One region of the Xanthobacter sp. SG618 genome, then DNA from elsewhere that is predicted to be linked to it. Evidence: predicted binding sites of a transcription regulator. Region 1 holds the regulator's gene; each other region holds the start of a gene.
The links. The regulator LexA, encoded in region 1, represses DNA repair genes until DNA is damaged. The targets are predictions, from matches to a motif close to TGTTCNNNNTGTGTTCNG.
Positions count from the first base shown of each region.

Region 2: a site for LexA is predicted at 2,628-2,645, ahead of uvrA (excinuclease ABC subunit UvrA). Genes of this name have one in related genera too.
Region 3: a site for LexA is predicted at 4,268-4,285, ahead of FHT36_RS12725 (ImuA family protein). Genes of this name have one in related genera too.

Region 1 is NZ_JABBHL010000001.1:131,608-141,705, reverse strand. It holds gene trpE (anthranilate synthase component I) at 1-515, shown strand, start outside; gene FHT36_RS00695 (aminodeoxychorismate/anthranilate synthase component II) at 788-1,405, shown strand; gene trpD (anthranilate phosphoribosyltransferase) at 1,428-2,462, shown strand; gene trpC (indole-3-glycerol phosphate synthase TrpC) at 2,459-3,250, shown strand; gene FHT36_RS00680 (DUF2147 domain-containing protein) at 3,355-3,789, shown strand; gene moaC (cyclic pyranopterin monophosphate synthase MoaC) at 3,909-4,397, shown strand; gene glp (gephyrin-like molybdotransferase Glp) at 4,453-5,667, shown strand; gene lexA (transcriptional repressor LexA) at 5,824-6,534, shown strand; gene FHT36_RS24260 (ComEC/Rec2 family competence protein) at 6,668-8,842, opposite strand; gene gltX (glutamate--tRNA ligase) at 9,080-10,098, shown strand, end outside.
Region 2 is NZ_JABBHL010000001.1:294,946-305,043, forward strand. It holds gene gyrA (DNA gyrase subunit A) at 1-1,558, opposite strand, end outside; gene ssb (single-stranded DNA-binding protein) at 1,895-2,455, opposite strand; gene uvrA (excinuclease ABC subunit UvrA) at 2,907-6,044, shown strand; gene FHT36_RS01465 (FkbM family methyltransferase) at 6,075-6,791, opposite strand; gene FHT36_RS01470 (DUF1127 domain-containing protein) at 7,108-7,269, shown strand; gene trmFO (methylenetetrahydrofolate--tRNA-(uracil(54)-C(5))-methyltransferase (FADH(2)-oxidizing) TrmFO) at 7,465-8,910, shown strand; gene FHT36_RS01480 (serine/threonine protein kinase) at 8,920-10,023, shown strand.
Region 3 is NZ_JABBHL010000004.1:149,276-159,373, forward strand. It holds gene FHT36_RS12710 (ABC transporter permease) at 1-87, opposite strand, end outside; gene FHT36_RS12715 (ABC transporter ATP-binding protein) at 91-903, opposite strand; gene FHT36_RS24495 (DNA translocase FtsK) at 1,056-4,037, opposite strand; gene FHT36_RS12725 (ImuA family protein) at 4,300-5,133, shown strand; gene FHT36_RS12730 (DNA polymerase Y family protein) at 5,102-6,607, shown strand; gene FHT36_RS12735 (error-prone DNA polymerase) at 6,580-9,903, shown strand; gene FHT36_RS12740 (polysaccharide deacetylase family protein) at 10,079-10,098, shown strand, end outside.

The sequences.
Region 1 (10,098 bases):
CCGATCCCAAGGAGCGCGCCGAGCATTTGATGCTGCTCGACCTCGGCCGCAACGACGCCGGCAGAGTCTCGCGGGTGGGCACGGTGAAGGTGACGGACTCGTTCTTCATCGAGCGCTACAGCCAGGTCATGCACATCGTCTCCAACGTGGAAGGCGCCATCGACCGGCGCTTCGACGCGGTGGACGCGCTGGCGGCCGGCTTTCCCGCCGGCACGGTCTCCGGCGCGCCCAAGGTGCGGGCCATGGAGATCATCGACGAGCTGGAGAAGGACAAGCGCGGCATCTATGCCGGCGCCATCGGCTATTTCGGCGCCAATGGCGAGATGGATACCTGCATCGTGCTGCGCACGGCGGTGGTGAAGGACGGGCGCATGTTCGTCCAGGCCGGCGCCGGCATCGTCTACGACTCGGTGCCCGAGAGCGAGCACCAGGAGTGCGTGAACAAGGCCAAGGCCCTGTTCCGCGCCGGCGAGGAAGCCGTGCGCTTCGCCGCCCGCGCCGGGAAGGGGCAGTGAGGGGATGGAGATGGGGATGACACGTCGCGAGCGATGGTGAAGCGGGAACAGCCCTGACTCCCTCTCCCCTTGCGGGAGAGGGCCGGGGTGAGGGGTTCGCGCCGCTTGCACGAGGGCCGGGATGGCTGAGCCGCCCCCTCACCCCCCGCCCCCTCTTCCGCAAGGGGAGAGGGGAGCTACGCGAGCTCCCTGCCCATCACCATTGACCGCCCGTCATCCATCGCCTTAACACCCGCCATTCCCGCTTAAGCGGCGCGGGGCCGGAGTTCCAGATGTCCGCCACCCAGTCCCCGAAGGTCACGCTGATCGATAATTACGACAGCTTCACCTACAACCTCGTCCATTACCTGGGCGAGCTCGGCGCTACCGTCACCGTCCACCGCAACGACACTGTGAGCGTGGAGGACGTGCTGGCCGAGAAGCCGGACGCCATCGTGCTGTCCCCCGGCCCCTGCACGCCCAACGAGGCGGGCATCTGCCTCGATCTCATCGCCAAGGCGGGGGACAAGGTGCCGATCTTCGGCGTGTGCCTCGGGCACCAGTCCATCGGGCAGGTGTTCGGCGGCGACGTGGTGCGCGCGCCCTCCCCCATGCACGGCAAGATGAGCGAGATCCTGCACGAGGGCAAAAGCGTCTTCCGCGGGCTCAACCATTCCTTCCAGGCGACGCGCTATCATTCGCTGATCGTCGAGCGGGACACCCTGCCCGATGAGCTGGAGGTGACGGCCCACACCGCCGACGGCCTCATCATGGGCCTTGCCCACAAGAGCCTGCCCATTCACGGCGTGCAGTTCCATCCCGAGAGCATCGCCTCGGAGAACGGGCACGCGCTGATCCGCAACTTCCTCGAGATCGCCGCCGCCTTCAATGCTGAGAAGGCCAAGGACTGAGGACGGGGGCCGAGAACACACCATGGACCAGTTCAAACCCCTGCTCGGCAAGGTGGCCACCGGCGCAAGCCTCAGCCGTGAGGAAGCCGCCTTCGTGTTCGACCGCATGATGTCCGGCGAGGCGACGCCCTCCCAGATGGGCGCGCTGCTCATGGGCCTGCGCGTGCGCGGCGAGACGGTGGAGGAGATCGCCGGCGCGGTCTCCGTCATGCGCTCCAAGATGCTCACCGTGGAAGCCCCGGACGAGGCGGTGGACGTGGTGGGCACGGGAGGCGACGCCTCCGGCTCCTACAACATCTCCACCTGCGCCAGCTTCATCGTGGCCGGCGCGGGCGTGCCGGTGGCGAAGCACGGCAACCGGGCGCTCTCCTCGAAATCCGGCGCGGCGGACGTGCTCTCCGCGCTGGGCGTGCGGCTGGATCTCGATCCGGCCGGCATCTCCCGCTGCATCGGCGAGGCCGGCATCGGTTTCATGTTCGCCCCCTCCCACCACCCGGCCATGAAGCATGTGGGCCCGACGCGGGTGGAAATGGGCACGCGCACCATCTTCAACCTGCTCGGCCCGCTCTCCAATCCGGCCGGCGTGAAGCGGCAGATGGTGGGCGTGTTCGCGAAATCCTGGATCGTGCCGCTGGCCGAGGTGCTGAAGGCGCTGGGCTCGGAGAAGGCGTTCGTGGTCCACGGCTCGGACGGGCTCGACGAGATCACCATCTCCGGCGGCACCGACATCGCCGTGCTGGATGACGGCCGCATCCACACCTTCACCCTCAATCCGGAGGATGTGGGCCTCGCCCGCGCCCCGGCCGAGGCGCTGAAGGGGGGCGATGCCGTCCACAATGCCGCCGCCCTGCGCGCCGTGCTGGACGGCGCCCCCGGCGCCTATCGCGACGTGGCGGTGCTGAACGCCGCCGCGGCCCTCGTGGTGGCCGGACGGGCGAAGGACCTCTCGGCCGGTGTCGGCATGGCGCAGACCAGCCTCGACACGGGCTCCGCCCGCGCGCGGCTCGAACGCCTCGTCACCCTCTCCGCCTCACTCGCCCCGGAGGCCGCGCAATGAGCGACATTCTTACTAAGATCGAGGCCTACAAGCGCGAGGAAATCGCCGCCGCCAAGAAGGCCCGGCCGCTGGCGGAGATCGAGGCCGCCGCCCGCTGCGCGCCCCGCGTGCGCCCCTTCGCCGGGGCCATCGAGCACAGCCTCTCGGAAGGCCGCACGGCGCTGATCGCCGAGATCAAGAAGGCGAGCCCCTCCAAGGGCCTGATCCGCGCGGACTTCGATCCGCCGTCGCTCGCCCGCGCCTATCAGCGCGGCGGCGCCACCTGCCTCTCGGTGCTCACGGACACACCCTCCTTCCAGGGCGCGCCTGATTATCTGAAGGCCGCCCGCACGGCGGTGAGCCTGCCCGTGCTGCGCAAGGATTTCATGTACGACACCTATCAGGTGGCGGAGGCCCGCGCCTGGGGGGCGGACTGCATCCTCATCATCATGGCCGGGGTGGACGACGCCCTCGCCCGCGACCTCGCGGATGCGGCGGCAGCGTACGGCATGGACGCCATCGTGGAAGTGCACGATGACGCCGAGCTGGACCGCGCGCTGACCCTGCCCTGCCGGCTCATTGGCATCAACAACCGCAATTTGCGCACCTTCGAGACCACGCTGGAGACCTCCGAGCGCCTCGCGCCCCGCGTGCCGAAGGACCGCATCGTCATCGGCGAGAGCGGCATCTTCACCCCGCAGGACGTGGCCCGGCTGGCCCAGGTGGGCATCGGCACCATCCTCGTGGGCGAGAGCCTGATGCGGCAGGAAGATGTCGCTTCCGCCACGTGCCAGCTCCTCGCCACATAGACTTGCCGTATACGTGAAGTTACGCCTTAATACGTGAGGCGGCCCGACAAGAGGCCGCAGCACCGGCTGCTGCATCGCCGGTGCCTCACGGGAGGAAAAGCTTCATGAGAACCACGCTCACCGCTGCGCTTGCCGCCGCCGGCCTTCTTGCCACCTCGACCCTGGTGACCCCCGCTTTCGCCGCCGACCCGACCGGCCTGTGGCTGACCCCCACCCGCAGCGGGCAGGTGGAAATCTCCAAGTGCGGCAATGGCCTGTGCGGCCGCCTCGTCTCCTCGGAAGGGCTGAAGGCCGATCCGGCGCTGAAGGACGTGAACAATTCCAACGCCGGCCTGCGTAGCCGGGCGCTGAAGGGTCTCACCATCCTCACCGGCTTCTCCGGCGGGCCGCAGGAATGGACCGGCGGCAGCATCTACAATGCCGAGGACGGCAAGACCTATTCCGGCACCATCACCATGGACGGTGACAACACGCTGAAGCTGCGCGGCTGCGTGGTGGTTCCGCTCTGCAAGACGCAGGTGTGGACCCGCCTGCGCTGAGCGCCATCGACGCCGGCAACACAGCCTTTCCGACGCCATGTCTCTGCCGCGGTGGACAGGCGCCGCCGCGGACGCCATCTTCCTGACCGCACATCGATTCCGGGAAGACCGCGACGGCCATGGCCAGCCTCACCCATCTCGACGAACAGGGCGCCGCCCGCATGGTGGACGTATCCGACAAGGACGCGACCACCCGCGAGGCGCTGGCCGAGGGCCGGGTGGCGATGGCGCAGGCGACGCTGGATCTCATCCTCTCCGGCAACGCCAAGAAGGGCGACGTGCTGGGGGTGGCGCGCATCGCCGGCATCATGGCCGCCAAGCGTACCCATGAGCTGATCCCCCTCTGCCATCCGCTGATGCTGACCAAGGTGGAGGTGGAGGTTTCCCCAGACCCCGCTCTGCCCGGCCTTCATGTCACCGCCCGCGCCAAGGTGACGGGCCAGACCGGCGTCGAGATGGAGGCGCTCACCGCCGTCTCCGTCGCCTGCCTCACCATCTACGACATGGCCAAGGCCGCGGACCGCGGCATGCGGATCGAGGGCATCCGGCTCCTGGAGAAATCCGGCGGCCGCAGCGGCCATTTCCGCGCCGACGCCGGCGCGGCCTGAGCCGGCCCGCCACCATGACCAGACCTGCGATCATGCAGAGTGAGGGAGCCGCGCCATGGCGCTCATGACCGTCGAAGAGGCCACCTCGCTCATCACCTCCGGCGTCACCGCGCTCGGTGTGGAGGAGGTGCCGGTGCAGGCGGCGGCCGGCCGCGTGCTGGCGCGCGATCTGGCGGCCCGCCGCACCCAGCCGCCCGCCGACATGTCGGCCATGGATGGCTACGCCGTGCGCGGCGCCGACATTGCCGAGACGCCGGCCCGCCTCGCCGTCATCGGCGAATCCGCCGCCGGCCGGCCCTATCCGGGCACGGTGGGCGCCGGGCAGGCCGTGCGCATCTTCACCGGCGCCGTTGTGCCTGAGGGCGCCGACACGGTGGTGATTCAGGAAAACGTCTCCCGCGAGGGCGACACCATCACCACCACGGCCCCGACCGCCGCGCTCCGCAACGTGCGCAAGCGCGGCTGCGATTTTTCCGAAAGCACGCCCGGCCTCCTGGCCGGCCGGCGCCTGACCGGCCGCGACATCATGCTGGCCGCCGCCATGGACCATGCGACGGTACCGGTCGCGCGCCGCCCGCGCGTCGCCCTGCTGCAGACCGGCGACGAGCTGGTGCTGCCGGGCCAGGGCACCGGCAATGACAGCGAGATCGTCGTCTCCAACGCCTTCGGCCTCGCGGAACTCGCCCGCCGCGCCGGTGCCGATGTGACCGACCTCGGCCTCATCAAGGACGACCTCGCCGCCATCCGCGCCGTGGTGGCGCGGGCGCTCTCCGGCGAGTTCGACCTCGTCGTCTCCTCCGGTGGCGCCTCCGTGGGCGATCATGACCTGATGGCCCCGGCGCTGAAGGCGGAGGGGGTCGATCTCTCGGTCCACAAGATCGCGCTCAGGCCCGGCAAGCCGCTGATGTTCGGCCATCGCGGCGATGTGCGGGTGCTGGGGCTGCCGGGCAATCCTGTCTCCTCCCACGTCTGCGGGATGATCTACCTCGTCCCCCTGATCCGCGCGCTTCAGGGTGATTCCCGCCCCGGCCCCGTGCCCGTGCCGGCGCGCCTCGCGGCGGATCTGCCGCCCAATGACGTGCGGCGGGACTTCATGCGCGCCACACTCGAACGCCGGCCGGATGGCTCGATCCACGCCATCCCCTGCGCCTCGCAGGACAGCGCCATGCTGAGCATTCTCTCCGCCGCCGATTGCCTGCTGGTGCGGCCTCCCTTCGCCCCGGCGGGCCGCGTCGGAGACCCCTGCGAGATTATTCCCTTCGAGGATTGAGCGCTTAACGGAGCCTTCACCACTTGCGGAACACAAAAGGAACAGATAAAGACTGTTCATGATTTGTTTCGCGGCGCACCGGGCTGGATGCGCCTTGAATCGGGACCGGCAGAGCGCCTGTTCCGTGGCGGTGCGTGCAAGGAACGGGGCCAGGGAATGCTCACTCGGAAGCAATATGACCTTCTGCGCTTCATCCATGAGCGGCTCAAGGAAACCGGCGTTCCCCCGTCCTTCGACGAGATGAAAGAGGCGCTGGACCTGCGCTCCAAGTCCGGCATCCACCGTCTCATCACCGCTCTGGAAGAGCGCGGCTTCATCCGCCGCCTGCCCAATCGCGCCCGTGCGCTGGAAGTGGTTCGCCTGCCCGACAGCGTGGCACCCGGCCTCGCCTCCGCCCGGTCCGCAGGGCGCGGCTTCTCGCCCTCGGTCATCGAGGGCAGCCTCGGCAAGGTCCGCCCCGTGGCGGAGGACGACGAGGCGGGCCAGGTGGTCTCGGTGCCGGTCATGGGCCGCATCGCCGCCGGCACGCCCATCTCCGCCATCCAGAGCCGCAGCCACACGCTGAACATCCCGCCCGAGATGCTGGGCTCCGGCGAGCACTTCGCCCTTGAAGTGCGCGGCGACAGCATGATCGAGGCCGGCATCCTCGACGGCGATACGGTGCTGATCCGCAAATGCGATTCCGCAGACACCGGCGACATCATCGTGGCGCTGGTGGATGACGAGGAAGCGACCCTCAAGCGCCTGCGCAAGAAGGGCGCCTCCATAGCGCTCGAGGCCGCCAACCCGGCCTATGAAACCCGCATTTTCGGTCCTGACCGCGTGCGCATCCAGGGCCGCCTCATCGGCCTCATGCGCCGGTACTGATCCTTAGATTTCTCCTGCGGGAGATCCGGAACGGGGTGAGGGGCGCGGTGGTCCACGCTCAACGGGCGCCTGCGCTTTTTTGAAGGCGTTGCCCCTCACCCCGACGTTTGCCGGCGCCGCCGGTTTGGGATGGTCACGGGGCCGTGGCATCGGTCTGCGGGTCGCCCGCATCGACCACGCCCCGCTCCGGCGCGAGGTCCGGCGGCAGCGGTGCCATCCATGGCCGGGAGACCGAGGGGCTGCGGCTTCGCTCGGCCACGAGGGCTCCATCGCGCAGGGTGAAGGCGAGCGTCCCCGTCCGCGCGAGTTTTTCCGGCGTCAGCACCTCGGCGGGGCAGGCACGGGGCGGGGCATCGCGGGTGACGACCATGCGGGCGTTGAGGCAATCCGCCTCCAATCCCTCCGCGCGCCGGGACACGGCGATGGTGCCGCCGCCGGGCAGCGGCGCCGTGCAGCCGAGCGGGTCGCAGGTGAAGGCGGCGGCGAGGTCCTTCGCCCCGGCCGTGCGGCGGTCGCCCTCCCGCGTCAGCCATTGCTCCACCACCAGCTTCTGGCCGGAGGCGCCGAGCACGGAGAGCCGGCCGTCCGGCATGCGCACCGCCACAGTCTGCGCATCGGGTGCGATGAGGAGGTCCGGTTTCAGCGGCGCTCCGGCCACCAATGCGGCGAGGCCGAGGGGCACCAGCGCCACCAGGGTGAGCACGCCGCGCAGCAGGCAGAGGGCGAGTAGCGCGAGGGAGAGCCACAGCAACGTTCCGGCGCCGATGAAGGCGGCGCGGATGTCGGCGCCCGGCAGCGTGCCCACCCAGTCGGACACCGCCGTCATGATCTCGATGCCCCGCCCCATCACCGGCCAGGCGAGATGATCCCAGCCGAACGGCATCAGCAGCACGCCCGCGAGCCCCGCCGGCATCACCAGGAAGGAGACCGCCGGCATGGCGGCGAGGTTGGCGAGCAGCCCGTAGGGTGCCACCCGCTGGAAATGGAAGATGCCGTAAGGCGCCGTCGCGAGGCCCGCCACCAGCGAGGTGAGCGCCGTGCCCGCCACCAGCACTGCCACCCATGAGACCACCGCCCCGGCGATTCCATCCGGCCGCGGGATCGCCCGCAGGGGTTGGAGCCGCTCATAGGCGGCGACGAGGGCGAGGGTGGCGGCGAACGACATCTGCGTGCCCGGATCCAGCGCCGCCTCCGGCGTCAGCGACAGCACCACCACGGCCGCCACGCCCACCGACCGTAGCGACAAGGACGGCCGCCCCACCAGCACGCCGGCCAGCACCAGCCCCGTCATCACGAAGGAGCGCTGGGCGGGCACGTCATTGCCCGACAGCACCAGATAGAAGGCGCTGCCGGCGAGAGCGATGAGCGCCGCGCTGGACTTGATCGGCCACGACAAAGCAAGCCCCGGCACCAGTGCCAGCAGCCCGCGCGCCAGCGCGAACAGGGTGCCGGCCACCAGCGCCATGTGCAGGCCGGAGATGGAGAGGATGTGCGAGAGGCCGGAGACGCGCATGCTCTCCTCCACCGCATGGGGAATGCCCGAGCGGTCGCCCGCCACCAGCGCCACCGCCACCTCCGCCGGCACGCCGGAGAGCGAGGCGCGGATGCGGTCGGAGAGGCTCTGGCGCACCCCGTCCAGCGCCATGGCGAGGCGCACGGATAGAGGCGGGTCGCGCGGCGCCGCCGCCTTGGGCCGGCCGAGCCCGTAGCCGATGGTGCCGATGCCCTGGAACCAGGGCGCGCGGCCGAAATCATGAGCGCCCGGCATGGCGGGGCCGGAGGGCGGCAGCAATTGTGCCAGCTGGGTCACATGGCTGCCGACCGGCGGCGCCCATCCCTTGCGGAGCGAGAGCCGCACCAGCGCCGGCGCGTTGGCCAGCCCGCGCACGGCATCGCCATCCAGCCGCAGCAGGATGCGGTCGCCGGTGGTCCGCCGCTCCACGCGCTCAATGAAGCCGGAGAGGCGCACCGGGGTCTTGGGCGGCACCACCATCTCGTGGGCGATGAGCTCGGTCCGCATCCCGCCCGCCGCGAATCCGGCGGCCGTGGCGAGCAGCACCGCGGCGATGCCGAACATCACGGGCCGCGCCCTCGCCCCCAAGGCCGCCGCGGCGAATGCGGCCACCAGCACAAGGCTGGCGGCAAGCGACGGCTCGGTGGAGGCGCCGAAATAAAGCAGGATGCCGGCGGTGAAGGCGGCCGGCAGCCACAGGATCAGACGCCCGGAGGCCGCCTCGGCCGCCACGTCATGGGCGAGGCGGGCCTTCAGCGCGTCGGCGAGGCGCTGAAGACCGCGCGCGGAAAGCACCGGGAGCGCAACCGCTGCGCCCCGCCCCCCTGCCCGCGCCCTGCTCGAGGCCCGCTCGTCCATCCCCGCCCGCCGAGGGGCCGGTCCGGGCCACGCCCGCCCCGTGTTCCTTGTGCCCCGCCTCTATGCTACACGGGCGCCTCCCGCGCGCCATGTGGTTCGGTTTGCGTTCCGCAGGGCCTCCGCATGCGCGCGTCCTCACGTCCAAGCGGACCCAAGCCCGCCGAGCCCCGCCCGATGTCGCAGATCGTCACCCGCTTCGCCCCTTCGCCCACCGGCTTCCTGCATATCGGCGGGGCGCGCACGGCGCTGTTCAACTGGCTCTATGCCCGCCACACGGGCGGCAAGATGCTGCTGCGCATCGAGGATACGGACCGGCAGCGCTCCACCAAGGAGGCCATCGACGCCATCCTCGAAGGCCTCTCCTGGCTGGGCATCGATTGGGACGGCGATCCCATCTACCAGTTCGCCCGCGCCGAGCGGCATCAGGCCGCGGTGGCGGAGATGCTGGCCAAGGGCAACGCCTATCGCTGCTACGCCACGCCCCAGGAGCTGGACGAGATGCGCGAGCTGGCCCGCAAGGAGGGCCGCCCGCCGCGCTATGACGGCCGCTGGCGCGACCGCGACCCCTCCGAGGCGCCGGCCGACCGCGCGCCCGTCATACGCCTGCGCGCCCCGCAGGAGGGCGAGACGGTGATCGACGACATGGTGCAGGGCACCGTGACCTTCCCCAACAAGGATCTCGACGACCTCGTCCTGCTGCGCTCGGACGGCACGCCCACCTACATGCTGGCCGTGGTGGTGGACGACCACGACATGGGCGTCACCCACATCATCCGCGGCGACGACCACCTCACCAATGCCGCCCGCCAGACGCAGATCTACCGTGCGCTGGGCTGGGACGTGCCGCGCATGGCGCACATCCCGCTCATCCACGGGCCGGACGGGGCCAAGCTCTCCAAGCGCCACGGGGCGCTGGGCGTCGACGCCTATCGCGACATGGGCTATCTGCCGGCGGCGCTGCGCAACTATCTCGTGCGCCTCGGCTGGAGCCATGGCGACCAGGAGGTGTTCTCCACCGACGAGATGGTCGCGTTCTTCGACCTCGACAAGGTGGGCCGGTCGGCAGCGCGCTTCGATTTCGCGAAGCTCGAAAGCCTCAACGGCCACTACATGCGCGCCTCCAGCGATGCGGACCTGCTCGCCGCCATCGACGCGCTGGTGCCCTATCTGCCGGACGCCGCGCACCGCCTGCC
Region 2 (10,098 bases), 160 kb from region 1:
CGGTCCGCCGCGGGGTGCCGAACTCCGCCTTGATGGCGAGAAGCTCGTCCCGGATGATCGCCCGCATGCGCGGCCGGCTGGCGAGGATTTCGAGATAATCGGCGATCTCGGCGGCGAGCTTGTCCAGCTCCTCGGCGATCTCGTCGCGGCCGAGGGCAGTAAGGCGCTGGAGCCGCAGGTCGAGGATGGCGCGGGCCTGCACCTCGGAGAGGCGATAGGTGCCGTCTTCCTTCAGCTTGTGGCGCGGATCGGCGATGAGGGCGATCAGCGGCGCCATGTCCTTGGCCGGCCAGTCGCGGCCCATCAGCGACTCACGCGCAGTCGCCGGGTCCGGCGCGGTGCGGATGAGGCGGATCACCTCGTCGATATTGGCGACGGCGATAGCGAGGCCCACCAACACGTGGGCGCGGTCGCGCGCCTTGCGCAGCAGGAATTTGGTGCGCCGGCTGATGACCTCCTCGCGGAAGGCGATGAAGGCGGTCAGCACGTCGTGCAGGGTAAGGATGCCCGGCTTGCCGCCGGAGAGCGCCACCATGTTCACGCCGAAGGACGTCTGCAGCAGCGTGAGCCGGTAGAGGTTGTTCAGCACCACGTCGGCTTGGGCGTCGCGCTTGATCTCGATGACCACGCGCATGCCGTCGCGATCGCTCTCGTCTCGGATTTCGGAGATACCCTCCACCCGCTTGTCGCGCACCAGCTCGGCGATCTTCTCGATCATCGTCGCCTTGTTCACCTGATAGGGAATCTCGGTGACGATGAGGGCCTCGCGGTCCTTGCGGATATGCTCGATGGCGACCTTCGCGCGCATCAGGATCGAGCCGCGACCGGTGAGATAGGCCTGGCGGATGCCGGTGCGGCCAAGGATCAGCGCGCCGGTGGGGAAATCCGGGCCGGGCAGCAGGTCGAGTAGCGCCTCGGGCTCCAGCAGCGGGTCGTCCAGCAGCGCGACGGTGACGTCGATGATCTCGCCGAGATTGTGCGGCGGGATGTTGGTGGCCATTCCCACCGCGATGCCGCCGGCGCCATTGACGAGCAGGTTGGGAAACTTGGCCGGCAGGACGGTCGGCTCATGTTCCGAATTGTCGTAATTGTCCTGAAAGTCGACGGTTTCCTTGTCCAGGTCGTCGAGGAGGGTGTTCGTCACCTTCTCCAGACGGACCTCGGTGTAGCGCATGGCTGCCGGGGCATCACCGTCCACCGAGCCGAAATTGCCCTGGCCGTCCACCAGCGGCACCCGCATGGCGAAGGTCTGAGCCATGCGCACCAGCGCGTCATAGACCGACTGATCACCGTGGGGATGGTATTTACCGATCACGTCGCCGACCACGCGGGCCGACTTGCGGTACTGCTTGTTCCACTCGTACCCGTTCTCGTGCATGGAGAACAGGATGCGCCGATGCACGGGCTTGAGGCCGTCGCGCACGTCGGGCAGGGCCCGGGCGACGATGACGCTCATGGCATAGTCGAGATAGGAGCGGGACAGCTCCTCCGTGATGGAAACGGGCCGGATGTCGGACGGCGGCTCGCCACCTGTCTTCGGCGTTTCGGAATCGGCCAAAAGTCAATACTCGCATGGATTGGTGAGGTGCTTCCTTCTAGCCGATTCACCCCTCCGACGCCAGCAAAACCCCTCTGGCGGACGTAAATTTATACCATATAAATCAATGGGTTATGCGGACCACCTTGCCGGTCGCCGGACAATTTGTCCGTTTTGCGTCAGATGGGCCCGCGAACGCCGTCCGAAGCGGCTCGAAAAGGGGGCTGCGACGGCATGGCAAAAGCCCGCCTGCGTCAGGCGCAGGCGGTGACTTTCTGTGAGCCGATCAGCACAAAACGGGGGCGGTCAGCACCGAAGCTGCCCGCCTTGCCCCGCCCTCAAAGCCGAAAGCGCGCCTCAGAACGGGATTTCGTCGTCGAGATCGGCTGCGGGGCGGCCACCACCCGAACCGCCGCCCATTCCGCCGCCAGCCGGGGCCGGACGGCGCCCGCCGCCCGAGGCGCCGCCGCCGCTATAGCCGCCGAAGCTGCCGCCTCCGCCGCCCATGGGGCTGGCAGAGCCGAAGTCGGAGCCGCCGCCGAACTCGTCGGCGCCAGCGCCGCCACCCTCGCGACCGTCGAGCAGGGTCAGCTCGCCGCGATAGGGACGCAGCACCACCTCGGTGGTGTAGGTCTCGCGGCCGTCCTTCTCATACTTGCGGGTCTCGAGCTGGCCCTCGATGTAGACCTTGGAGCCCTTCTTCAGGAAGCGCTCGGCAACGCCCACCAGGTTCTCGTTGAAGATCACCACGCGGTGCCACTCGGTGCGCTCGCGGCGCTCGCCGGAGGCCTTGTCCCGCCAGTTCTCGGATGTGGCGATGGACAGGTTGCAGACGCGGCCGCCGTTCTGGAACGACTTGACCTCCGGGTCGCGGCCCAGATTGCCGACCAGGATCACCTTGTTGACGCTGCCGGCCATCCCGCTCTCCCTCGTGCCGTGTTCCACACTACCGCAGGCCGCCATCTCGGCGCGCCGCGAATCCCGCACCCTACCGTCCCCGCCGGGCCATGCGACCCCCGGCGCGGTTTTATCCCCATGATGAACCGATGAACCGACGCGCGCTGCCGCACGTAACAGCTCAGGATCTCAATGTTCACGTTGTGTTCCTAACCGACTTCCCCCAGACTGGCAAGGGCATCGGGCGCGCCCGATGCGAGTCGTCGGCTCTTTTTGGGTGGCGCCCTCCGGAGTTCTGATTATGTTCTCTTCCGCATTGCACAAGGTTCACTACATTTCCGAGAGTTCATGAGCACGTTCCCCGGTGCGCTGCGCGGCTTTCCGGCCGCTCGCGTGCCCGCCGCTGCAAGGGCGGCACGATCGTTTCTCAGGCCCCGACCCCTTTTTGCGCCGCAGGCGCCAGCGGATGTCCATGTCTGATCGCGCAGCCTCCCCGCGTTCCAACCCGGCCGAAGCCCCCGTTCGCGAGGTGCCCCGCCGCGATGCCCGCACGCTTTCAGTGCGCGGCGCGCGCGAGCACAATCTCAAGAACGTGGACCTCGAAATCCCCCGCGACAGCCTGGTGGTGTTCACCGGCCTGTCGGGCTCGGGCAAAAGCTCGCTCGCCTTCGACACCATCTATGCGGAAGGCCAGCGGCGCTATGTGGAAAGCCTCTCGGCCTATGCCCGCCAGTTCCTGGAGATGATGCAGAAGCCGGACGTGGACCAGATCGACGGTCTCTCGCCGGCCATCTCCATCGAGCAGAAGACCACCTCGAGGAATCCGCGCTCCACGGTCGGCACCGTTACCGAGATCTACGACTACATGCGCCTTCTGTGGGCGCGCACCGGCGTGCCTTATTCCCCGGCCACGGGCCTGCCCATCGAGAGCCAGACCGTCTCGCAGATGGTGGACCGCACCCTCGCCTTGCCAGAGGGCACGCGGCTCTATCTGCTCGCGCCGGTGGTGCGCGGGCGCAAGGGCGAGTACCGCAAGGAGCTGGCCGACTGGATGAAGAAGGGCTTCCAGCGGGTCAAGGTCAACGGCGCCTTCCACGAGATCGCCGAAGCGCCGACCCTCGACAAGAAGTTCAAGCACGACATCGACGTGGTGGTGGACCGCATCGTGGTGCGCGCGGACCTTGCCCAGCGGCTTGCCGACAGCTTCGAGACCGCCCTCGGCCTCGCGGACGGCATCGCAGTGGCCGAGTTCGCCGACGAGAAGGATGAGGCCGGCGCGCCCCGCCGCATCATCTTCTCGGAGAAGTTCGCCTGCCCCGTCTCCGGCTTCACCATTCCGGAGATCGAGCCGCGGCTGTTCTCCTTCAACAATCCCTTCGGCGCCTGCCCGGCCTGCGACGGCCTCGGCGTGGAGCAGACCATCGACCCGGACCTCGTGGTGCCGGACAAGGCGCGCTCGCTGAAGCAGGGCGCCATCGCACCCTGGGCCAAGTCCACCTCGCCATATTACGGGCAGACGCTGGATGCGCTGGCCAAGCACTACCACTTCAAGCTGAACGTGCCCTTCGCCGATCTGCCGGAGCAGGCGCGCGAGGTGCTGCTCTTCGGCTCGGGCAGCGAGAAGATCACCTTCCACTATGACGACGGCATGCGTGCCTACGAGACCTCGAAGACCTTCGAGGGTGTGGTGCGCAACCTCGATCGGCGCTGGAAGGAGACCGACAGCGACTGGGCGCGGGAGGAGATTTCCAAATACTTCTCCACCGTCCCCTGCAAGGTCTGCAACGGCTACCGGCTGAAGCCGGAGGCGCTGGCGGTGAAGATCGCCGGGCGGCACATTGGCGAGATCGGCGAACTGTCGGTGCGCGCTGCGGCCGGATGGTTCGAGAACCTGCCGGCCCAGCTCACCGACAAGCAGAACGAGATCGCCGGGCGCATCCTGAAGGAGATCCGCGAGCGGCTGCGCTTCCTGCTGGACGTGGGGCTGGAGTACCTCACGCTGGCCCGCTCCTCGGGCACGCTCTCGGGCGGCGAGAGCCAGCGCATCCGCTTGGCATCGCAGATCGGCTCCGGTCTCACCGGCGTGCTCTACGTGCTGGACGAGCCCTCCATCGGCCTACACCAGCGCGACAACGAGCGGCTGCTCGGCACGCTGAAGCACCTGCGCGACCTCGGCAACACAGTGATCGTGGTGGAGCACGACGAGGACGCCATCCTCGCCGCCGACCATGTGGTGGACGTGGGCCCGGGCGCGGGCATTCACGGCGGGGAGATCGTGGCGCAGGGCACGCCGGCGGAAATCCTCGCCAATCCGGCCTCCCTCACCGGCCGTTATCTCACCGGCGAATTGAGCGTCGGCGTGCCGGCGCGGCGCAAGCCGAACCCCAAGCGCATGCTCAAGCTCTCGGGCGCGCGCGGCAACAACCTGAAGAACGTGACGGCGGAAATCCCGCTCGGCCTGTTCACCTGCATTACCGGCGTGTCAGGCGGCGGCAAATCCACCCTGCTGATCGACACGCTCTACAAGGCGGTGGCCCGCCGGCTCAACGGCGCCTCCGAGGCCCCTGCCCCGTTCGATAAGCTCGAGGGGCTGGAGCACCTCGACAAGGTGATCGACATCGACCAGTCGCCCATCGGCCGCACGCCGCGGTCCAATCCGGCAACTTATACCGGCGCCTTCACGCCCATCCGCGAATGGTTCGCCGGCCTGCCAGAGGCCAAGGCGCGGGGCTACGGCGCCGGGCGCTTCTCCTTCAACGTGAAGGGCGGGCGCTGCGAGGCCTGCCAGGGCGACGGCGTCATCAAGATCGAGATGCACTTCCTGCCGGACGTGTACGTCACCTGCGACGTCTGCAAGGGCAAGCGCTACAATCGCGAGACGCTGGAAGTCACCTTCAAGAACAAGTCCATCGCCGACGTGCTGGACATGACGGTGGAAGAGGGCGCGCAATTCTTCAAGGCCGTGCCCTCGGTGCGCGAGAAGCTGGAGACGCTGCACCGCGTCGGCCTCGATTACGTCAAGGTCGGCCAGCAGGCGACAACGCTCTCGGGCGGCGAGGCGCAGCGGGTGAAGCTCTCCAAGGAGCTGTCGCGCCGCGCCACCGGGCGCACGCTCTATATCCTCGACGAGCCAACCACCGGCCTGCACTTCCATGATGTGAAGAAGCTGCTGGAGGTGCTGCACGAGCTCGTGGAGCAGGGCAATTCGGTGGTGGTGATCGAGCACAATCTGGAGGTCATCAAGACCGCCGACTGGATCCTCGATCTCGGCCCCGAGGGTGGCGACGGCGGCGGCGAGATCGTGGTGGCCGGCACGCCGGAGACGGTGGCGGCCAGCAAGCGCTCCCACACCGGCCGCTTCCTCGCCGAGGTGCTGGCCCGGCGGCCGTTCGCCGACGACCGGAAGGGCGGCGCCGGGACGGACGCCAAGCCGGCGGCAGCCGGTCGCGGCAAGGCCGCGCGGCGTCCGGCTGTGGAAGATGTCGAGGCTGGCGCGCCCGCCCCTGGGGTGGAGGCTGCTGCCGTCGTGTCGGAAGAGGCCGCCTCGGCGGAGGCCCCCGAAGCGCCGCGTGTGGCGCGCGGCCGTCGGCGTCGACAGGCCGCCGAGTAAGGCGGCCTCCCGTGTCTTGCGCCCGCAGGCTCAGGCCATGCGGGCGTTACCGATGCGCATGCGACGGCGGAGCAGGCGGCCGGGCCCGTAGGTCCACATGAGCTGGGCGCGCGCCCGCAGGCTCAGGTGCCGGGCGGTGTCCTGCGGCACGAACCACGCATTGTGGCCCGTGCGCCGGACGAGATGGTAGTTGCCGCTGCGGAGCACGGCACAGGTCTCGCCGAACCGCTCGCGGTCGTCCACCACCACCAGCTTCGGCTGGAAACGGCTGAGCGTCACACCCTTGAGGACGTCGGGCTCGGCGCCTTCCACATCCACCGAGAGGAAGTCGATGGTCGAGACACCGGCGCCCTCAAGAACGGAGTCCAGGGTCGCGGCCGGCACCTCGATCACCATGTCCTCCGGCCGCACCTTGCGCGGATTGAAGACGATGGTGCTGCTGCCGCGGCGCTCCAGCAGGGCGACGCGACCCGCCGTCGCAGCTTCGGGCGCGACACAGGCGCACTGGACCACCTGAGCCTGCCGCGCGCGCCGCAGATTTTCTGCGAATTCCGGCACCGGCTCCACCAGAAGCCCTCTCCAGCCGGTCAGCTCGAGATGCAGCGTCTGGCTCTGGAAAACCGGATCGTAGGCCCCCACCTCCACGAAAACCCCTGACGGACCAAGGAAGCGGGACGTCAGTCCACGTTCTTCCTGAGCCGTATAGACCGCGGCCCCGGCAAGACCGGTGGCGCTCGCCACATTCATCACATGCCCCCATGCGGCTTACGCATTTGCGTCATGCCATCCCCGATGGCGATGGCATGTCGAGAGGGCCCCCGCCCCGCTCAAGCTATTTATAGCACCAGGGAGGCACAAAAGTACCGCCCTAAAGGTGGTCTCCATCAGCGGGATGCAATGCAGCATTGCAAGATTCCGATAGGTTAAAGACCTATGGCGCCCACCATGCACGCGTTGCATTGCTGCAATGCGTCAGCGGTCCTATGGCGATGCAGCATGTGGGCATATGTTTGGTCTCAGCAAGTGGAATCGCCGCGAGGCGGTCCACAAGAGGAGAAGTAACATGTTGCTCTGGGGTTTCCTGGCTCGCCAGTTCCGCCGGTGGCAGGTCTACAACCGCACGGTTGCGGAGCTGTCCAGCCTTGATGATCGCTCCCTCGCCGACATCAACGTGTCGCGCAGCGAAATCCGGGCCGTGGCCCGCCACGCTTCGGCCGTCGCCTGATTTCAGGCGCCGCCGCCATGGCTGAGCCGGCCTTCGGGCCGGCACCGGAGAATGGTCCCCTGAGGGGACCATTTTCGTTTTTGGGCCCCCTCCATGGCTCCCAATGGCCCTGAGGGTTGAAGTCCCTGCGGCGCGTGTGGCACACCCCTTGTCCCGCCGGGTGCCCCCGATTGCCGGCGGCACACTGGAGCCGCGATGCCTGACACTTTTTGGCCCAACCGTCCGAATGGCGATAATGTCGCACCCGTCCATGTGGTCGGCGGAGGGCTCGCGGGCTCGGAGGCGAGCTGGCAGCTGGCCACGCGGGGCATTCCCGTGGTGCTTCACGAGATGCGGCCCGTGCGCGGCACCGAAGCCCACCTCACCGACGGTCTCGCCGAACTCGTCTGCTCCAATTCCTTCCGCTCGGACGATCCGCAGGGCAATGCCGTGGGCGTGCTCCATGCGGAGATGCGCCGCGCCGGCTCGCTGATCCTCAAGGCGGCGGATGCCAATCAGGTGCCGGCGGGCGGCGCGCTCGCGGTGGACCGGGAGGGCTTCTCCCGCGCCGTGACCGCCGCGCTGGAGGGGCACCCGCTCATCGAGATCCGTCGCGAGGAGATCACCGGCCTGCCCCCGGCCGAGTGGGACAATGTGATCCTCGCTACCGGGCCCCTCACCTCCCCGGCGCTGGCCGAGGCCATCCTCGGCCTCACCGGTGAAAGCGCCCTCGCCTTCTTCGATGCTATCGCGCCCATCGTGCATTTCGACAGCATCGACATGGGCAAGGCCTGGTTCCAGTCGCGCTATGACAAAGCGGGGCCGGGCGGCACGGGCGCGGACTACATCAACTGCCCCATGGACGAGGCGCAGTACAACGCCTTCGTCGATGCGCTGATCTCCGGCGACAAGGCGCCGGTGCGGGACTTCGAGGCCAAGACCCCCTATTTCGACGGCTGCCTGCCCATCGAGGTGATGGCCGAGCGGGGCCGCGAGACGCTGCGCTTCGGCCCCATGAAGCCGGTGGGCCTCACCAATCCCCATGCGCCTGATGTGAAGGCCTATGCCATCGTCCAGCTGCGGCAGGACAACAACCTGGGCACGCTCTACAACATGGTGGGCTTCCAGACGAAGCTGCGCCATGGCGAGCAGGCCCGCGTGTTCCGCACCATACCGGGGCTAGAGAATGCGGAGTTCGCCCGGCTCGGCGGCCTCCACCGCAACACCTATCTCAATTCCCCGCGCCTTCTGGATGGCACGCTGCGCCTGAAGGCCGATCCGCGCCTGCGCTTCGCCGGCCAGATCACCGGTTGCGAGGGCTATGTGGAGAGCGCGGCGGTCGGTCTCATGGCCGGGCGCTTCGCCGCCGCCGAGCGCCTGGGGCTGGACGTGCCGCTGCCGCCGCTCACCACGGCGCACGGTGCGCTGCTCGCCCACATCACCGGCGGGCATATCGAAGCGGAAGCGGAAGGCGGTCCCCGCTCCTTCCAGCCCATGAACGTGAATTTCGGCCTGTTTCCCCCGCTCGCCGAGGCCCCCAAGGGCGAGGGCGGCAAGCGCCTGCGCGGCGCCGAGAAGACGCTCGCCAAGAAGAAGGCGCTCGCTGCGCGGGCCCTGGCTGACATCCTCACCTGGCTCGACAGCCCGCAACAGGCGGCTTAAGAGGCCCAGATGCCGCGCCAGTCCATCACGCCGCCGCCTTTGGAATATGATGCCGACCCGGCCCGCTTTGCCGTGGACACGGTGCTGAAGCGCGATGTCTTCTCCACCGTGGAGCGCGGCACCTGGACCGACCGCCATGGCCGGGAATGGCCCGCCGTGCGCCGGCGCTGGAACGACGTGTCGCTCTGGTTCGCGCCCATCGCCTATCAGCTCGCCGCTCACGAGATCCATGCGCTGGAGAAGGTGACGCGCACCGGCGTGACCACGCCGCTGCTCGCCGTGGGCAAGCGCTTCCTCGTTCGCGGCTGGATCGACGGCGCGCCGCTGCAGATCGCCCGGCCGGCCGGCGACATGCACTTCTTCCACTCCGCCCGCGCCGCGCTGCTGACCCTGCATCGCGCCGGCTACGTCCATAACGACCTCGCCAAGCAGCAGAATTGGCTGCGCGGGGCGGATGGCGAGGCGTGGCTGATGGACTTCCAGCTGGCTTTGCCGTTCAGCCGGCGATCCAAGCTCGGCCGCGTGCTGGCCTATGAGGATCTGCGCCACCTTCTCAAGCACAAGCGCACCTATTGCCCCGACCGTCTCACGCCGCGCGAAAAGAAGGTGCTGGCCACGAAGAGCCTGCCCACCCGCGTGTGGATGGCCACCGGCAAGAAGGTCTACCGCTTCGTCACCCGGCGGCTGATGTCCTATTCCGACACCGAGGGCCGCGGCCCGCGGGTGACGCAGGTGGGTCCCCGCATCGCCGACGCCCTCGCCAGCCATCCCGCCGTGGCGGAGGTGCATATGTCGGACTTCCAGACGCTGGGCGGGAAAGTGGGCCTCTACGCCTTCGTCGCGCCGTCCGCGCCGGTGACGACGGATGCCCTGCGCGCCCATCTCGCGGCCGCCCTGCCCGAGCGGCCGCACCTTGATCACCTCCAGGTCGTCGCCGCCCTGCCCAAGGGGCCGGACGGCGCGGTGCGCGATGATCTGCTGCTGCTCATCGCCCGCAACCAGATCGAGATGCTGGACCAGCTCTCCGGCTCGGAGGCCGTGCGGCTTCAGGTGGCGGAGATCGCCCGTGGCCGGCTCAACCTCACCGATCGCATCACCCGCCCCGCCGCCTGACGAAAGTTGTGCGGCGCGGGCCGTGCACGGCCCATTGATTAAACGGACAACCGTTTTATTCTAGGCCCCGCTTCC
Region 3 (10,098 bases), on a different contig from region 1:
CTTCACCGTGGAGCCGAAATGCCAGATGGCGATCAGCACCACCGCCACCAGCACCTGCAGGGTGAACAGCGTGAAACGATTGCGCATGGTTCAGCTCGCGACCTCGGACTGGCGATAGCCCTTCACGACCTCATCCTTCAGCGCCGCCCAGATCTCGCGGTGAAGGTGGTGGAAGGCAGGTTCCAGCCGCACGTCGATGTCACGCGGGCGCGGGATGGGCACACGCCACTGGCCGATGATGCGCGAGGCTGGCCCCGCGCCCATGATGACCACCCGGTCGGCCAGCGAAATCGCCTCCTCCAGATCATGGGTCACGAACATCACGGCCTTGCGGTCCTGGCTCCACAGATCGAGCAGGAGGTTGCCCATGATCTGCCGGGTCTGGGCATCGAGCGGGCCGAAGGGCTCGTCCATGAGCAGGATCTTGGGATCGCGGATCAACACCTGGGCGAGGCCCACGCGCTTCCTCTGCCCGCCGGACAATTGGTGGGGATAGCGATCGGCGAAGGCAGCGAGCCCCACGCGGGCCAGCCACTTGCGGGCACGGGCGCGCGCCTCGTCCGTGTCGGTGCCGGCGACCTCAAGGCCTATGGCCACGTTGTCGAGTGCCGTCTTCCACGGGAACAGGGCCTCGGCCTGGAAGAGATAGCCGGCCGCGCGGTTGAGGCCGGCGAGAGGCTTGCCGTGGATCGTCACCGTGCCGGAGGCCGGCTTCAACAGGCCAGCCGTCGCGTTGAGAAGGGTGGACTTGCCGCAGCCGGTGGGGCCGACGATGGCGACGAACTCGCCATCCGCCACATCGAGATTGACGCCCTGCACCGCGACGAAGGGCGAAGCCGCACGGCTGGCGCCGGGAAAGGCGATGGAGATGTCGCGCAGCCCGACCGCGCATGCCTGAGCCATGCGGCCTCCCTGGACCACGCTGAAGGGTTGCACCACTGAACGTCTCCCGATCCCGCGGCCCGACCGCGCGTCCGGTTGGCCCGGATCAAGCTGACAAGGTAGCCGAGGGCGCGCGGGAGGCAAAGGTGGAGGATCGCCGGTCGCGCGTCCTCTCACCCCGGCCGGGAGAAGGTGAGGATCTCGCGCTTTCCGGCGTGGTTGGCGGGGCCGACGATGCCTTCGGTTTCCATGCGCTCCATGAGGGAAGCGGCCTTGTTGTAGCCCACCTGCAGGCGGCGCTGGATGTAGGAGGTGGAGGCCTTGCGGTCCCGCATGACGATGGCCACCGCCTGCTCGTAGAGGTCGCCGCCCGCATCAGCGATGCTGGAGCGGTCGAACACCGCCTCGTCATCGTCCTCGGCCACGGCATCCTCGTCCAGAACCACCTCGTCAATATAATCCGGCCCGCCCTGGGCCTTGAGGAAGGCGACGACCTTCTCCACCTCGCCGTCAGAGACGAAGGGGCCGTGGACACGGCTGATGCGGCCGCCGCCGGCCATGAACAGCATGTCGCCCTGCCCCAGCAGCGTTTCCGCGCCCATCTCGCCGAGGATGGTGCGGCTGTCGATCTTGCTGGTCACCTGGAAGGAAATGCGGGTGGGGAAATTGGCCTTGATGGTGCCTGTGATGACATCCACGGAGGGGCGCTGCGTCGCCATCACCAGATGGATGCCAGCGGCCCGGGCCATCTGCGCGAGGCGCTGGATGGCGCCCTCGATCTCCTTGCCTGCCACCATCATCAGGTCCGCCATCTCGTCGACGATGACGACGATGTAGGGCAGCGCGGTCAGGTCCATCTCCTGTTCCTCGAACAGGGCCTCCCCGGTCTCGCGATCGAACCCTACCTGCACGTTGCGGGTGATGATCTCGCCCTTCGCCGCGGCTTCGCGGACGCGGGCGTTGTAGCCGTCGATGTTCCGCACGGCGAGGCGGCTCATCTTGCGATAGCGCTCCTCCATCTCCTTCACCGCCCATTTCAACGCGATGATCGCCTTCTTCGGATCGGTGACGACGGGGGTGAGCAAATGCGGGATGCCCTCGTAGACCGAGAGCTCCAGCATCTTCGGGTCGATCATGATGAGCCGGCAGGCTTCCGGCGTGTGCCGGTAGAGCAGGCTCAGGATCATGGTGTTGATGGCCACCGACTTGCCCGAGCCGGTGGTGCCGGCGACCAGCAGGTGCGGCATCCGCGCGAGGTCGGCGATCACCGGAACGCCGCCGATGGTCTTGCCCAGGCACAGGCCGAGCTTGGGGTGGGTATCGGCGAATTCGTGGCTAGCCAGAAGCTCCCGCAGCCACACGGTCTCGCGCCGCCGGTTGGGCAGCTCGATGCCGATGACGTTGCGCCCCTCGACCACCGCCACGCGGGCCGACACCGCGCTCATGGAACGGGCGATATCCGGCGACAGGCCGATGACGCGGGAGGACTTTACCCCCGGTGCCGGCTCGAATTCGTAGAGGGTGACGACCGGGCCGGGATTGGCGTCGATCACCTCGCCCCGCACGCCGAAATCGCGCAGCACCTGCTGCAGCATGGTGGAGGACTGGTCGAGGAATTCCTCGGACAACTCATAGTCCGGCTCCACCACCGGCGGCTCGCGCAGCAGGTCGAGGGGGGGAAGGAAATAGGGGCCTTCCGCGGCCTCCGCCGCTGCAGGAGCAGGCTCGGGCGGGAGGGTAGCAACGGCCTGCACCGGAACGGGGACGACGGCATCCGACGTTGCAGGCACTGCTGCCGAGACCGCGGGAGCGGACGTAGCAGCCGAATGCAGGGCGCCGAAGAACTGGGCGCTGATGCTCTGCTGGTAGGGCCTCCAGGACGCAAACACTTCGCCCGACAGGCTCGGCGCGGCCGCTAGGGGGAGGGATTCCTCCTCGGCTTCGGCCTCGCCCTGATCCTTGTCTTCAAGCGCGGCGGCGCCTTCCGGCTCTTCCTCGTCGAGTTCCCCGTCTTCCTCTTCCGTAAGGTCCGAGTCCTCGAAGGCATCGTCTTCGACTTCGTCGTCTTCGAGTTCATCGTCCTCCAGCTCGGAGGAGAGTGCCCCGTCGTCCTCGTCCAGTTCGTCGTCGTCCTCGGAAAGGTCGATCTCTTCGCCCTCCTCCTCGGCGTCGTCCGTGTCGCCTTCCAGTTCGGCGACCTCATCGTCCTCGGAGTCTTCGTCCTCGAGTTCGTCGTCTTCGGAGGCGTCCTCCTCGGAAACTTCGTCTTCGTCGAAGTCGGCAGTCTCCTCGGCGTCGGACAACGCCTCGAACGCCGGGTCCTCGCTCTCCACCAGGTCGTCTTCCGCATTGCCCGTCTCTGCGGGCGCAGGATCAAGGTCCTGCTCCCCGGCCGGAGCGGGCGGGGTGGCGGCGCGGCCTAGGACGACGAGGCGCAGCAGGCTCCACAGGTGATCCGGGATATCGGCCGTATCGACCTCCGAAGCTGCCTCAGCCACAGCCTGCGGCGCAATGTCAGCCTCAAGGAGCGCAGGCGCGGCCGCTTCCGTCAGAATCTCCTCGCCCGGAGCAGCCTCCGCAAGCGCGACCTCGGAAGCGGAGGGCTCACAGGCCGCAGCGACGTTTTCCTCCTCGACGGGAGGCAGGACGACGGGGGCCGCCGTCACCTCTTCCGGCGCGGCGGCGGGCGCGGCGAAGCCGGTCTCCTCGGGGATATCCGCATGCTTGGCGACGGGCTGCGCTGCCGGCTGGACCGCATCGTCCGCCGGCTCGAACAGGAAGTGCCAGCCGCGGCTCGACCCCTGGGTCGTGACCGGGGTGGGCACCTGCGGCAGGACGGGCGGCATGCTCGGCAGCGGGGGCGCGCCCGGCTCGCGGGGGCGCAGCAGATGGTCCGGGGTGCGGGTGAAGCGGGTGTTGGCGTCGAGGGTGAACGGCCGCAGCCAGCTCGGGACCAGCTCCAGGTCGATCCAACTATTGGTTTCGACAGCCTCGAAGGCGCCGTCGTGGATGGCCGGATCGTATTCCGGAATCCGCTCGTAGAACGAGGGCAGGCCGCGCTCTGCGCCAGAATCGGCGGGAGGTGGATCGAACGAGTCGTCCGGAGCGTAGGAAGGATACGCAAAAGGTCTCGGAGGACGGTTGAAGGAAGACATGGGAATCCGAAATCCGCAGCACCGGCGCCGTTTCGAGGACACTAGGGCGGGGGGCGTTAAGGGGAGGTTTGCACCTCACCACAACGGTTTCATGATACCTTATCTGTGAATCATGGGGACAAGCCCGCACCACTGCACCCGCCTGCGCCGGGTCCGCTCCAGCCCCCGCAGGCCCTGCTGCCGGACCTCCGTACGGTTGACATTCAGCCCTGCTGGAGTCCTTTTTAAAATAGAACAAAATAGGAACATTTGGCGCCCATCCATGACCTCCTTTCCCCACCCGCAGCAGGCCCAGCGCGAGGATCTGGCGGCTCTTCGCCGCCGCATCGTCGAGATGGAACGGCTGTCCGGCCTCCCGGATGGTCCCGCCCGGCCGCGCCTGTCGCTTGGGGGGGGCCTGGACGAGGTGCTGGGGGGCGGGCTGGCCCGCGATGCGCTGCACGAGGCCTTCCCGGCCGAGAAGGGCAATGCCGCTGCCGTGCTCGGTTTCGCCCTCGCGCTCGCGGCCGGCACCCGCAAGCCGGTGCTGTGGGTGCGGCAGGACATGGCAGCGCTGGAGGGGGGCGATATCTACGGCCCCGGCTGCGCCGCCTTCGGGCTCGATCCCTCCCGCCTGATCCTGGTGGCCGCCGCAGACGCCGCCGACACGCTGGGCGCCGCAGAGGAAGCCCTTGGCCATGGCGCCCTCGGGCTGGTGGTGGCCGAGCCCTGGGGATCCCCGCGCCTCATCGATCTCACCGCCACCCGCCGGCTCGCCTTGCGCAGCGAGCGTTCCGGCGTGCCGTCCCTCCTGCTGCGGCCGGGGGCGGACCCTGGCCCTTCCGCCGCCGCTACCCGCTGGCGGGTTGCTGCGGCCCCCTCTCGCGTGGCGGGGGATGTGCCGGCCTTCTGCCTCGGCCTGCCCGCCTTCGCGCTGGAAATCGAGCGCAACCGCCTCGGACCCACCGGCCGCTTCACCGTGGAATGGAATGCCCATGCCCGACGCTTCACCCCGGCGCCTCGCCGCGCTCTACCTGCCGCGCCTGCCGACCGACCGGCTGCACCGCAGCCGGCGGGGGCGTCGCATGTCGTTTCCGGCTGGCGCCGCACCGGCTGATCCGCCGCTGGTCACGGTGGAGGTGAAAGCCAATGCCCGCCGCCTCGCCGCGGTGGACGCGGCCGCCGCCCGCCTCGGCCTTCATCCCGGCCTCACGCTCGCAGATGCGCAGGCGCGCGTGCCGCAGACCGAGGCAGTGGAGGCGGATGCGGCGGCGGATGCGGCACTGCTCGCCGCCATCGCCTCGTGGTGCGAGCGCTGGACGCCCTTCGTCGCCGTGTCCGGGCCGGACGGCATCGTCCTCGACATCACCGGCTGCGCCCATCTGTTCGGCGGCGAGGCGGCCCTACTGTCTGCCATGACGGAACGGCTCGCCGCCACCGGGCTTGCCGCCTGTGGCGCGGTGGCCGGGACTGCGCGGGCCGCTCTCGCCCTCGCCCGCTGGCGGCCGGGACAGGTGGTGACGGCGGGAGGCGAGCGGGAAGCCGTCGCGCCCTTGCCGGTGGACGCCCTCGGCCTCGATGCGGAGGCGGGGCGGAGCCTCACCTATCTCGGGCTTGTGCGCATCGGCGACATCGCCGGCAAGCCCCGCGCGGCGCTTGCCGCCCGCTTCGGCAGTGCCTTGGTGGAGCGGCTGGACGAGCTGTGCGGCGCCGCCTCGCCGCCCATTTCCCCGCTCAATCCCCTGCCCGTCTATGTGGCGGAGCGGCGCTTCGCCGAGCCCATGGGCGACGAGGCGACCGCCCGCGCCGTGCTCGCCGACCTCGCCCGCGACCTCGCCGGCGTGCTGGAACGGCATGGCGAGGGCGGACGGCGCTTCGAGGCCGCCTTCTTCCGCAGCGATGGCGCCGTGCGACGTGTGGCGGCGGGCACGGCGGCGCCCCTGCGCGACGGGGCACGCCTCGCCGGCCTGTTCCGCGAACGGCTGGCGGCGCTGGCCGATCCGCTGGACCCCGGCTTCGGCTATGATGTGATCCGCCTGTCCGTCACTGCGGCCGAACCGCTGGCCGCCACCCAGTCCGGCTTCGGTGCCGAGCCGGCCGGCGCGGGGCTCGACCAGTTGGTGGACACCCTCTCCGCCCGGCTGGGGCCGCGCCGCGTCACCTGCCTTGCCGCGCAGAACAGCCATATTCCCGAGCAGGCCGCCGTGCGGGTGCCCGCGCAGAAGGCGTGGCGCAGCCGGGAGGCGCTGGCACACGATTGGGCCGAGCCGACGGCTGCGGACGCCCCCCTCGCCCGCCCGCCGGCCCTGTTTCCCGTGCCCGAGCCGGTGGAGACGCTGGCCCAGGTGCCGGACGGCCCGCCTTTGCGCTTCCGCTGGCGGCGCGTGCTGCACGAGGTGGCGCGAGCCGAGGGGCCGGAGCGCATCGCCCCGGAATGGTGGACTGCCCTCGATGGCAACCGGCCGGGCCTGACGCGCGACTATTTCCGCGTGGAGGACACGCAGGGCCGGCGCTTCTGGCTCTATCGCGAAGGCACCTACGGGCGGGAGACGTCGGCGCCGCAATGGTTCCTCCACGGGCTGTTCCCGTGAGCGCGCCCGTCTATGCGGAACTGGCGGCGGCCTCGCATTTCTCCTTCCTGCGGGGGGCCAGCGCGCCGGCCCATCTGGTGCGCACCGCCGTCGGCCTCGGCCTCGACGGGCTCGGCATTGCCGACCGCAATACGGTGGCCGGCGTGGTGCGGGCCTATAGCGCGCTGGAGGATCTGCGCGCCCTCGACGAGGATCTGGAAGCCGACGATCCCGAGGCGGACGCCAAGCGCGCCGTCGCCGCCCGCGCCCGCGCCTTCCGGTTGGTGACAGGCGCGCGGCTCGTCTTCTGCGACGGCACGGCGGACATCATCGCCTATCCCTCGACGCGGGAGGGCTGGGGCCGGCTCTGCCGCCTGCTGACCACCGGCAACCGCCGGGCGAAGAAGGGCGATTGCCATCTTTCCCTCGCCGACCTCCTCGCCGATGTCCGCGATCTGATGCTCATCGTGATGCCGGGCGAAGACGGAAGCGATCTTCCGCCCCTCCTCTCCCGCCTTGACGAGGCGGCCGCCGGGGCAGTGTGGCTGGGCGTCGACATGCCATTCTCCGGCGCCGACCGCCGCCGTCTCGCCGCGCTCAAAGCCATCGCCCGCACCGCCGGCGTGCCGCTGCTGGCGGTGAACGAGGTGCTCTACGCAACGCCCAAGGAGCGCGACCTGCAGGACATCCTCACCTGCGTGCGCGAGGGCACCACCATCGCCGAAGCCGGGCGGCGGCTCCTGGCGAATGCCGAGCGCCACCTCAAGCCTGCCGCCGAGATGACGCGCCTGTTCCGGGACGCCCCCGAGGCGGTGGCTGAGAGCGCGGCGCTTCTCGCCCGCATCGACTTCACCTTGAAGGAGCTGAAATACGACTATCCCGAGGAGCCGGTGCCCCCCGGCTGGACGCCGCAGGCGTGGCTTGAGGAACTGACCTGGCGCTGTGCCGCCGTGCGCTATCCCGAAGGGGTGCCGGAGAAGGTGGAAAAGCTGCTGAGAGACGAACTGGCCCTCATCCGCAAGCTCGAGTACGCGCCTTACTTTCTCACCATCCACGACATCGTGCGCTTCGCCGAGAGCCAGGGCATCCTCTGCCAGGGGCGGGGCTCGGCGGCGAATTCCGCCGTTTGCTACGTGCTCGGCATCACCGCCGTGGACCCCGCCGACAACAACCTCCTGTTCGCCCGCTTCATCTCCGAGGAACGGCGCGAGCCCCCCGACATCGACGTGGATTTCGAGCACGAGCGGCGCGAGCAGGTGATCCAGCACATCTACGACAAATACGGCCGCCACCGCGCCGGCATCGTCGCCACCGTCATCCACTACCGCCCGCGCAGCGCCATTCGCGACGTGGGCAAGGCCCTCGGCCTCACCGAGGACGTCACGGCGCGCCTCGCCTCCACCCAGTGGGGTAGTTGGGGCCGCGATATTTCAGACGCGCACATCCGCGAGGCGGGGCTCGACCCGTCAAACCCCTTCATCCGCCGTGCGGTGGAGCTGGCCGGCCGACTGATGGGCGCGCCTCGCCACCTCTCCCAGCACGTGGGCGGCTTCGTGCTGGCCCGTGGCCGGCTCGACGACACCGTGCCCATCGGCAACGCCGCCATGGCGGACCGCACCTTCATCGAATGGGACAAGGACGACATCGACGTGCTCGGCCTGATGAAGGTGGATGTGCTGGCGCTCGGCATGCTCACCTGCATCCGGAAAGCCCTCGACCTGATGCGCAACCACGAGGGCATCGACTGGGGTCTCGCCGACGTGCCCAGCGGGCAGGCGGACGTCTACGCCATGCTCTCGCGCGGGGATTCCATCGGCGTGTTCCAGGTGGAGAGCCGGGCGCAGATCAACATGCTGCCACGCCTCAAGCCGCAAAAATTCTACGATCTCGTCATCCAGGTCGCCATCGTGCGGCCGGGGCCGATCCAGGGCGATATGGTCCATCCCTACCTGCGCCGGCGCAGCGGGCTGGAGAAGGTGGACTATCCCTCCCCCGCTCCGCATCTCGGCGACAAGGACGAACTGCACAGCGTACTCGACAAGACACTCGGCGTACCGCTCTTCCAGGAGCAGGCCATGAAGCTCGCCATGGTCGCCGCCCGCTTTTCTGACAAGGAGGCGAACCGCCTGCGCCGGGCCATGGCTACCTTCCGCAATCTCGGCACCATCCAGGAGTTCGAGAGCATGATGGTGGAGCGCATGGTGGCGCGCGGCTACACGCGCGACTTCGCTGCGCGCTGCTTCGAGCAGATCAAGGGCTTCGGCAGCTACGGCTTTCCCGAAAGCCATGCGGCCTCCTTCGCCAAGCTCGTCTACATCTCCTCCTACATCAAATGCCGCCACCCGGCCGCCTTCGCCTGCGCGCTGCTCAACGCTCAGCCCATGGGCTTCTACGCTCCGGCGCAGATCGTGCGCGATGCTTATGAGCACGGCGTGGAGGTGCGCCCGATCGACGTCAATTTCAGCCATCACGACAACACGCTGGAGCGGCGGGACGACGGCGCGCTCGCCCTGCGCCTCGGCTTCCGGCAGGTGGATGGCTTCCACGCCGAATGGGGCGAGCGCCTCGCAGCGGCACGATCCGGGCCTTTCGCGAGCATCGAGGACCTCGCCCGCCGCGCGCGCCTGCCCACCCGTGCGGTGAAACTGCTCGCCGATGCCGATGCCTTCCGCTCCATGGGCCTCGACCGCCGCGCCGCGCTCTGGCACGCCCGCCGCCTGCCGGATGACGACGCTTTGCCCCTGTTCGCCGCGGCGGACGCCCGCGAACTGGGCGTCGAGGAGGAGGTGACGCTGCCGCGCATGGCGCGCTCGGAGCACATCGTCGCGGACTACCAGACGGTACGCCTCTCCCTGAAGGGGCACCCCATGGGCGAATTGCGTGACCATTTCCGGAAAGAGCGCATCCTCACCTGCGCCGAGACGTCTGCGCTGAAGGACGGCGCCTTCGTCCGCAATGCCGGCGTGGTGCTGGTGCGCCAGCGGCCGGGCAACGGCAAGGCCATCTTCATCACCATCGAGGATGAGACCGGCATCACCAACATCGTCCTGTGGGAGCGGACGCTGGAGCGCTTCCGCCGCGAGGTGATGGGCGCGCGCCTGCTGCTGGTGGAAGGACGCATCCAGAAGAGCCCGGAGGGGGTCGTCCACCTCATGGCCCAGCGTCTCACCGACCGAACCGCCGACCTCGCCTTGCTCTCGAGAGTGCGGCAGCCGCGGATGGAGGTGGCGCGGGCCGACGAGTTCGCCCACCCCCAGCATCCGCGCAAGCATCCACGTGACGTAAGGGTGCTTCCCAAGTCGCGGGACTTTCACTGAGCACCACGCCCGCGATGCCGCAGAGGTATCCAGCAGCCCAAGTCCGTAAGGGGGCAGGTGAAAACCCGACAAATCGGGCAAAAAAGGCACGAGGGCCCCGCGCACTTCACGATTTATCCACAAAAACACGTGAGGCTTCGAGACAGATGGAACCTAAGGCCGGGATACCGCCGCCGTGAAGCCGCTCCTCATCGT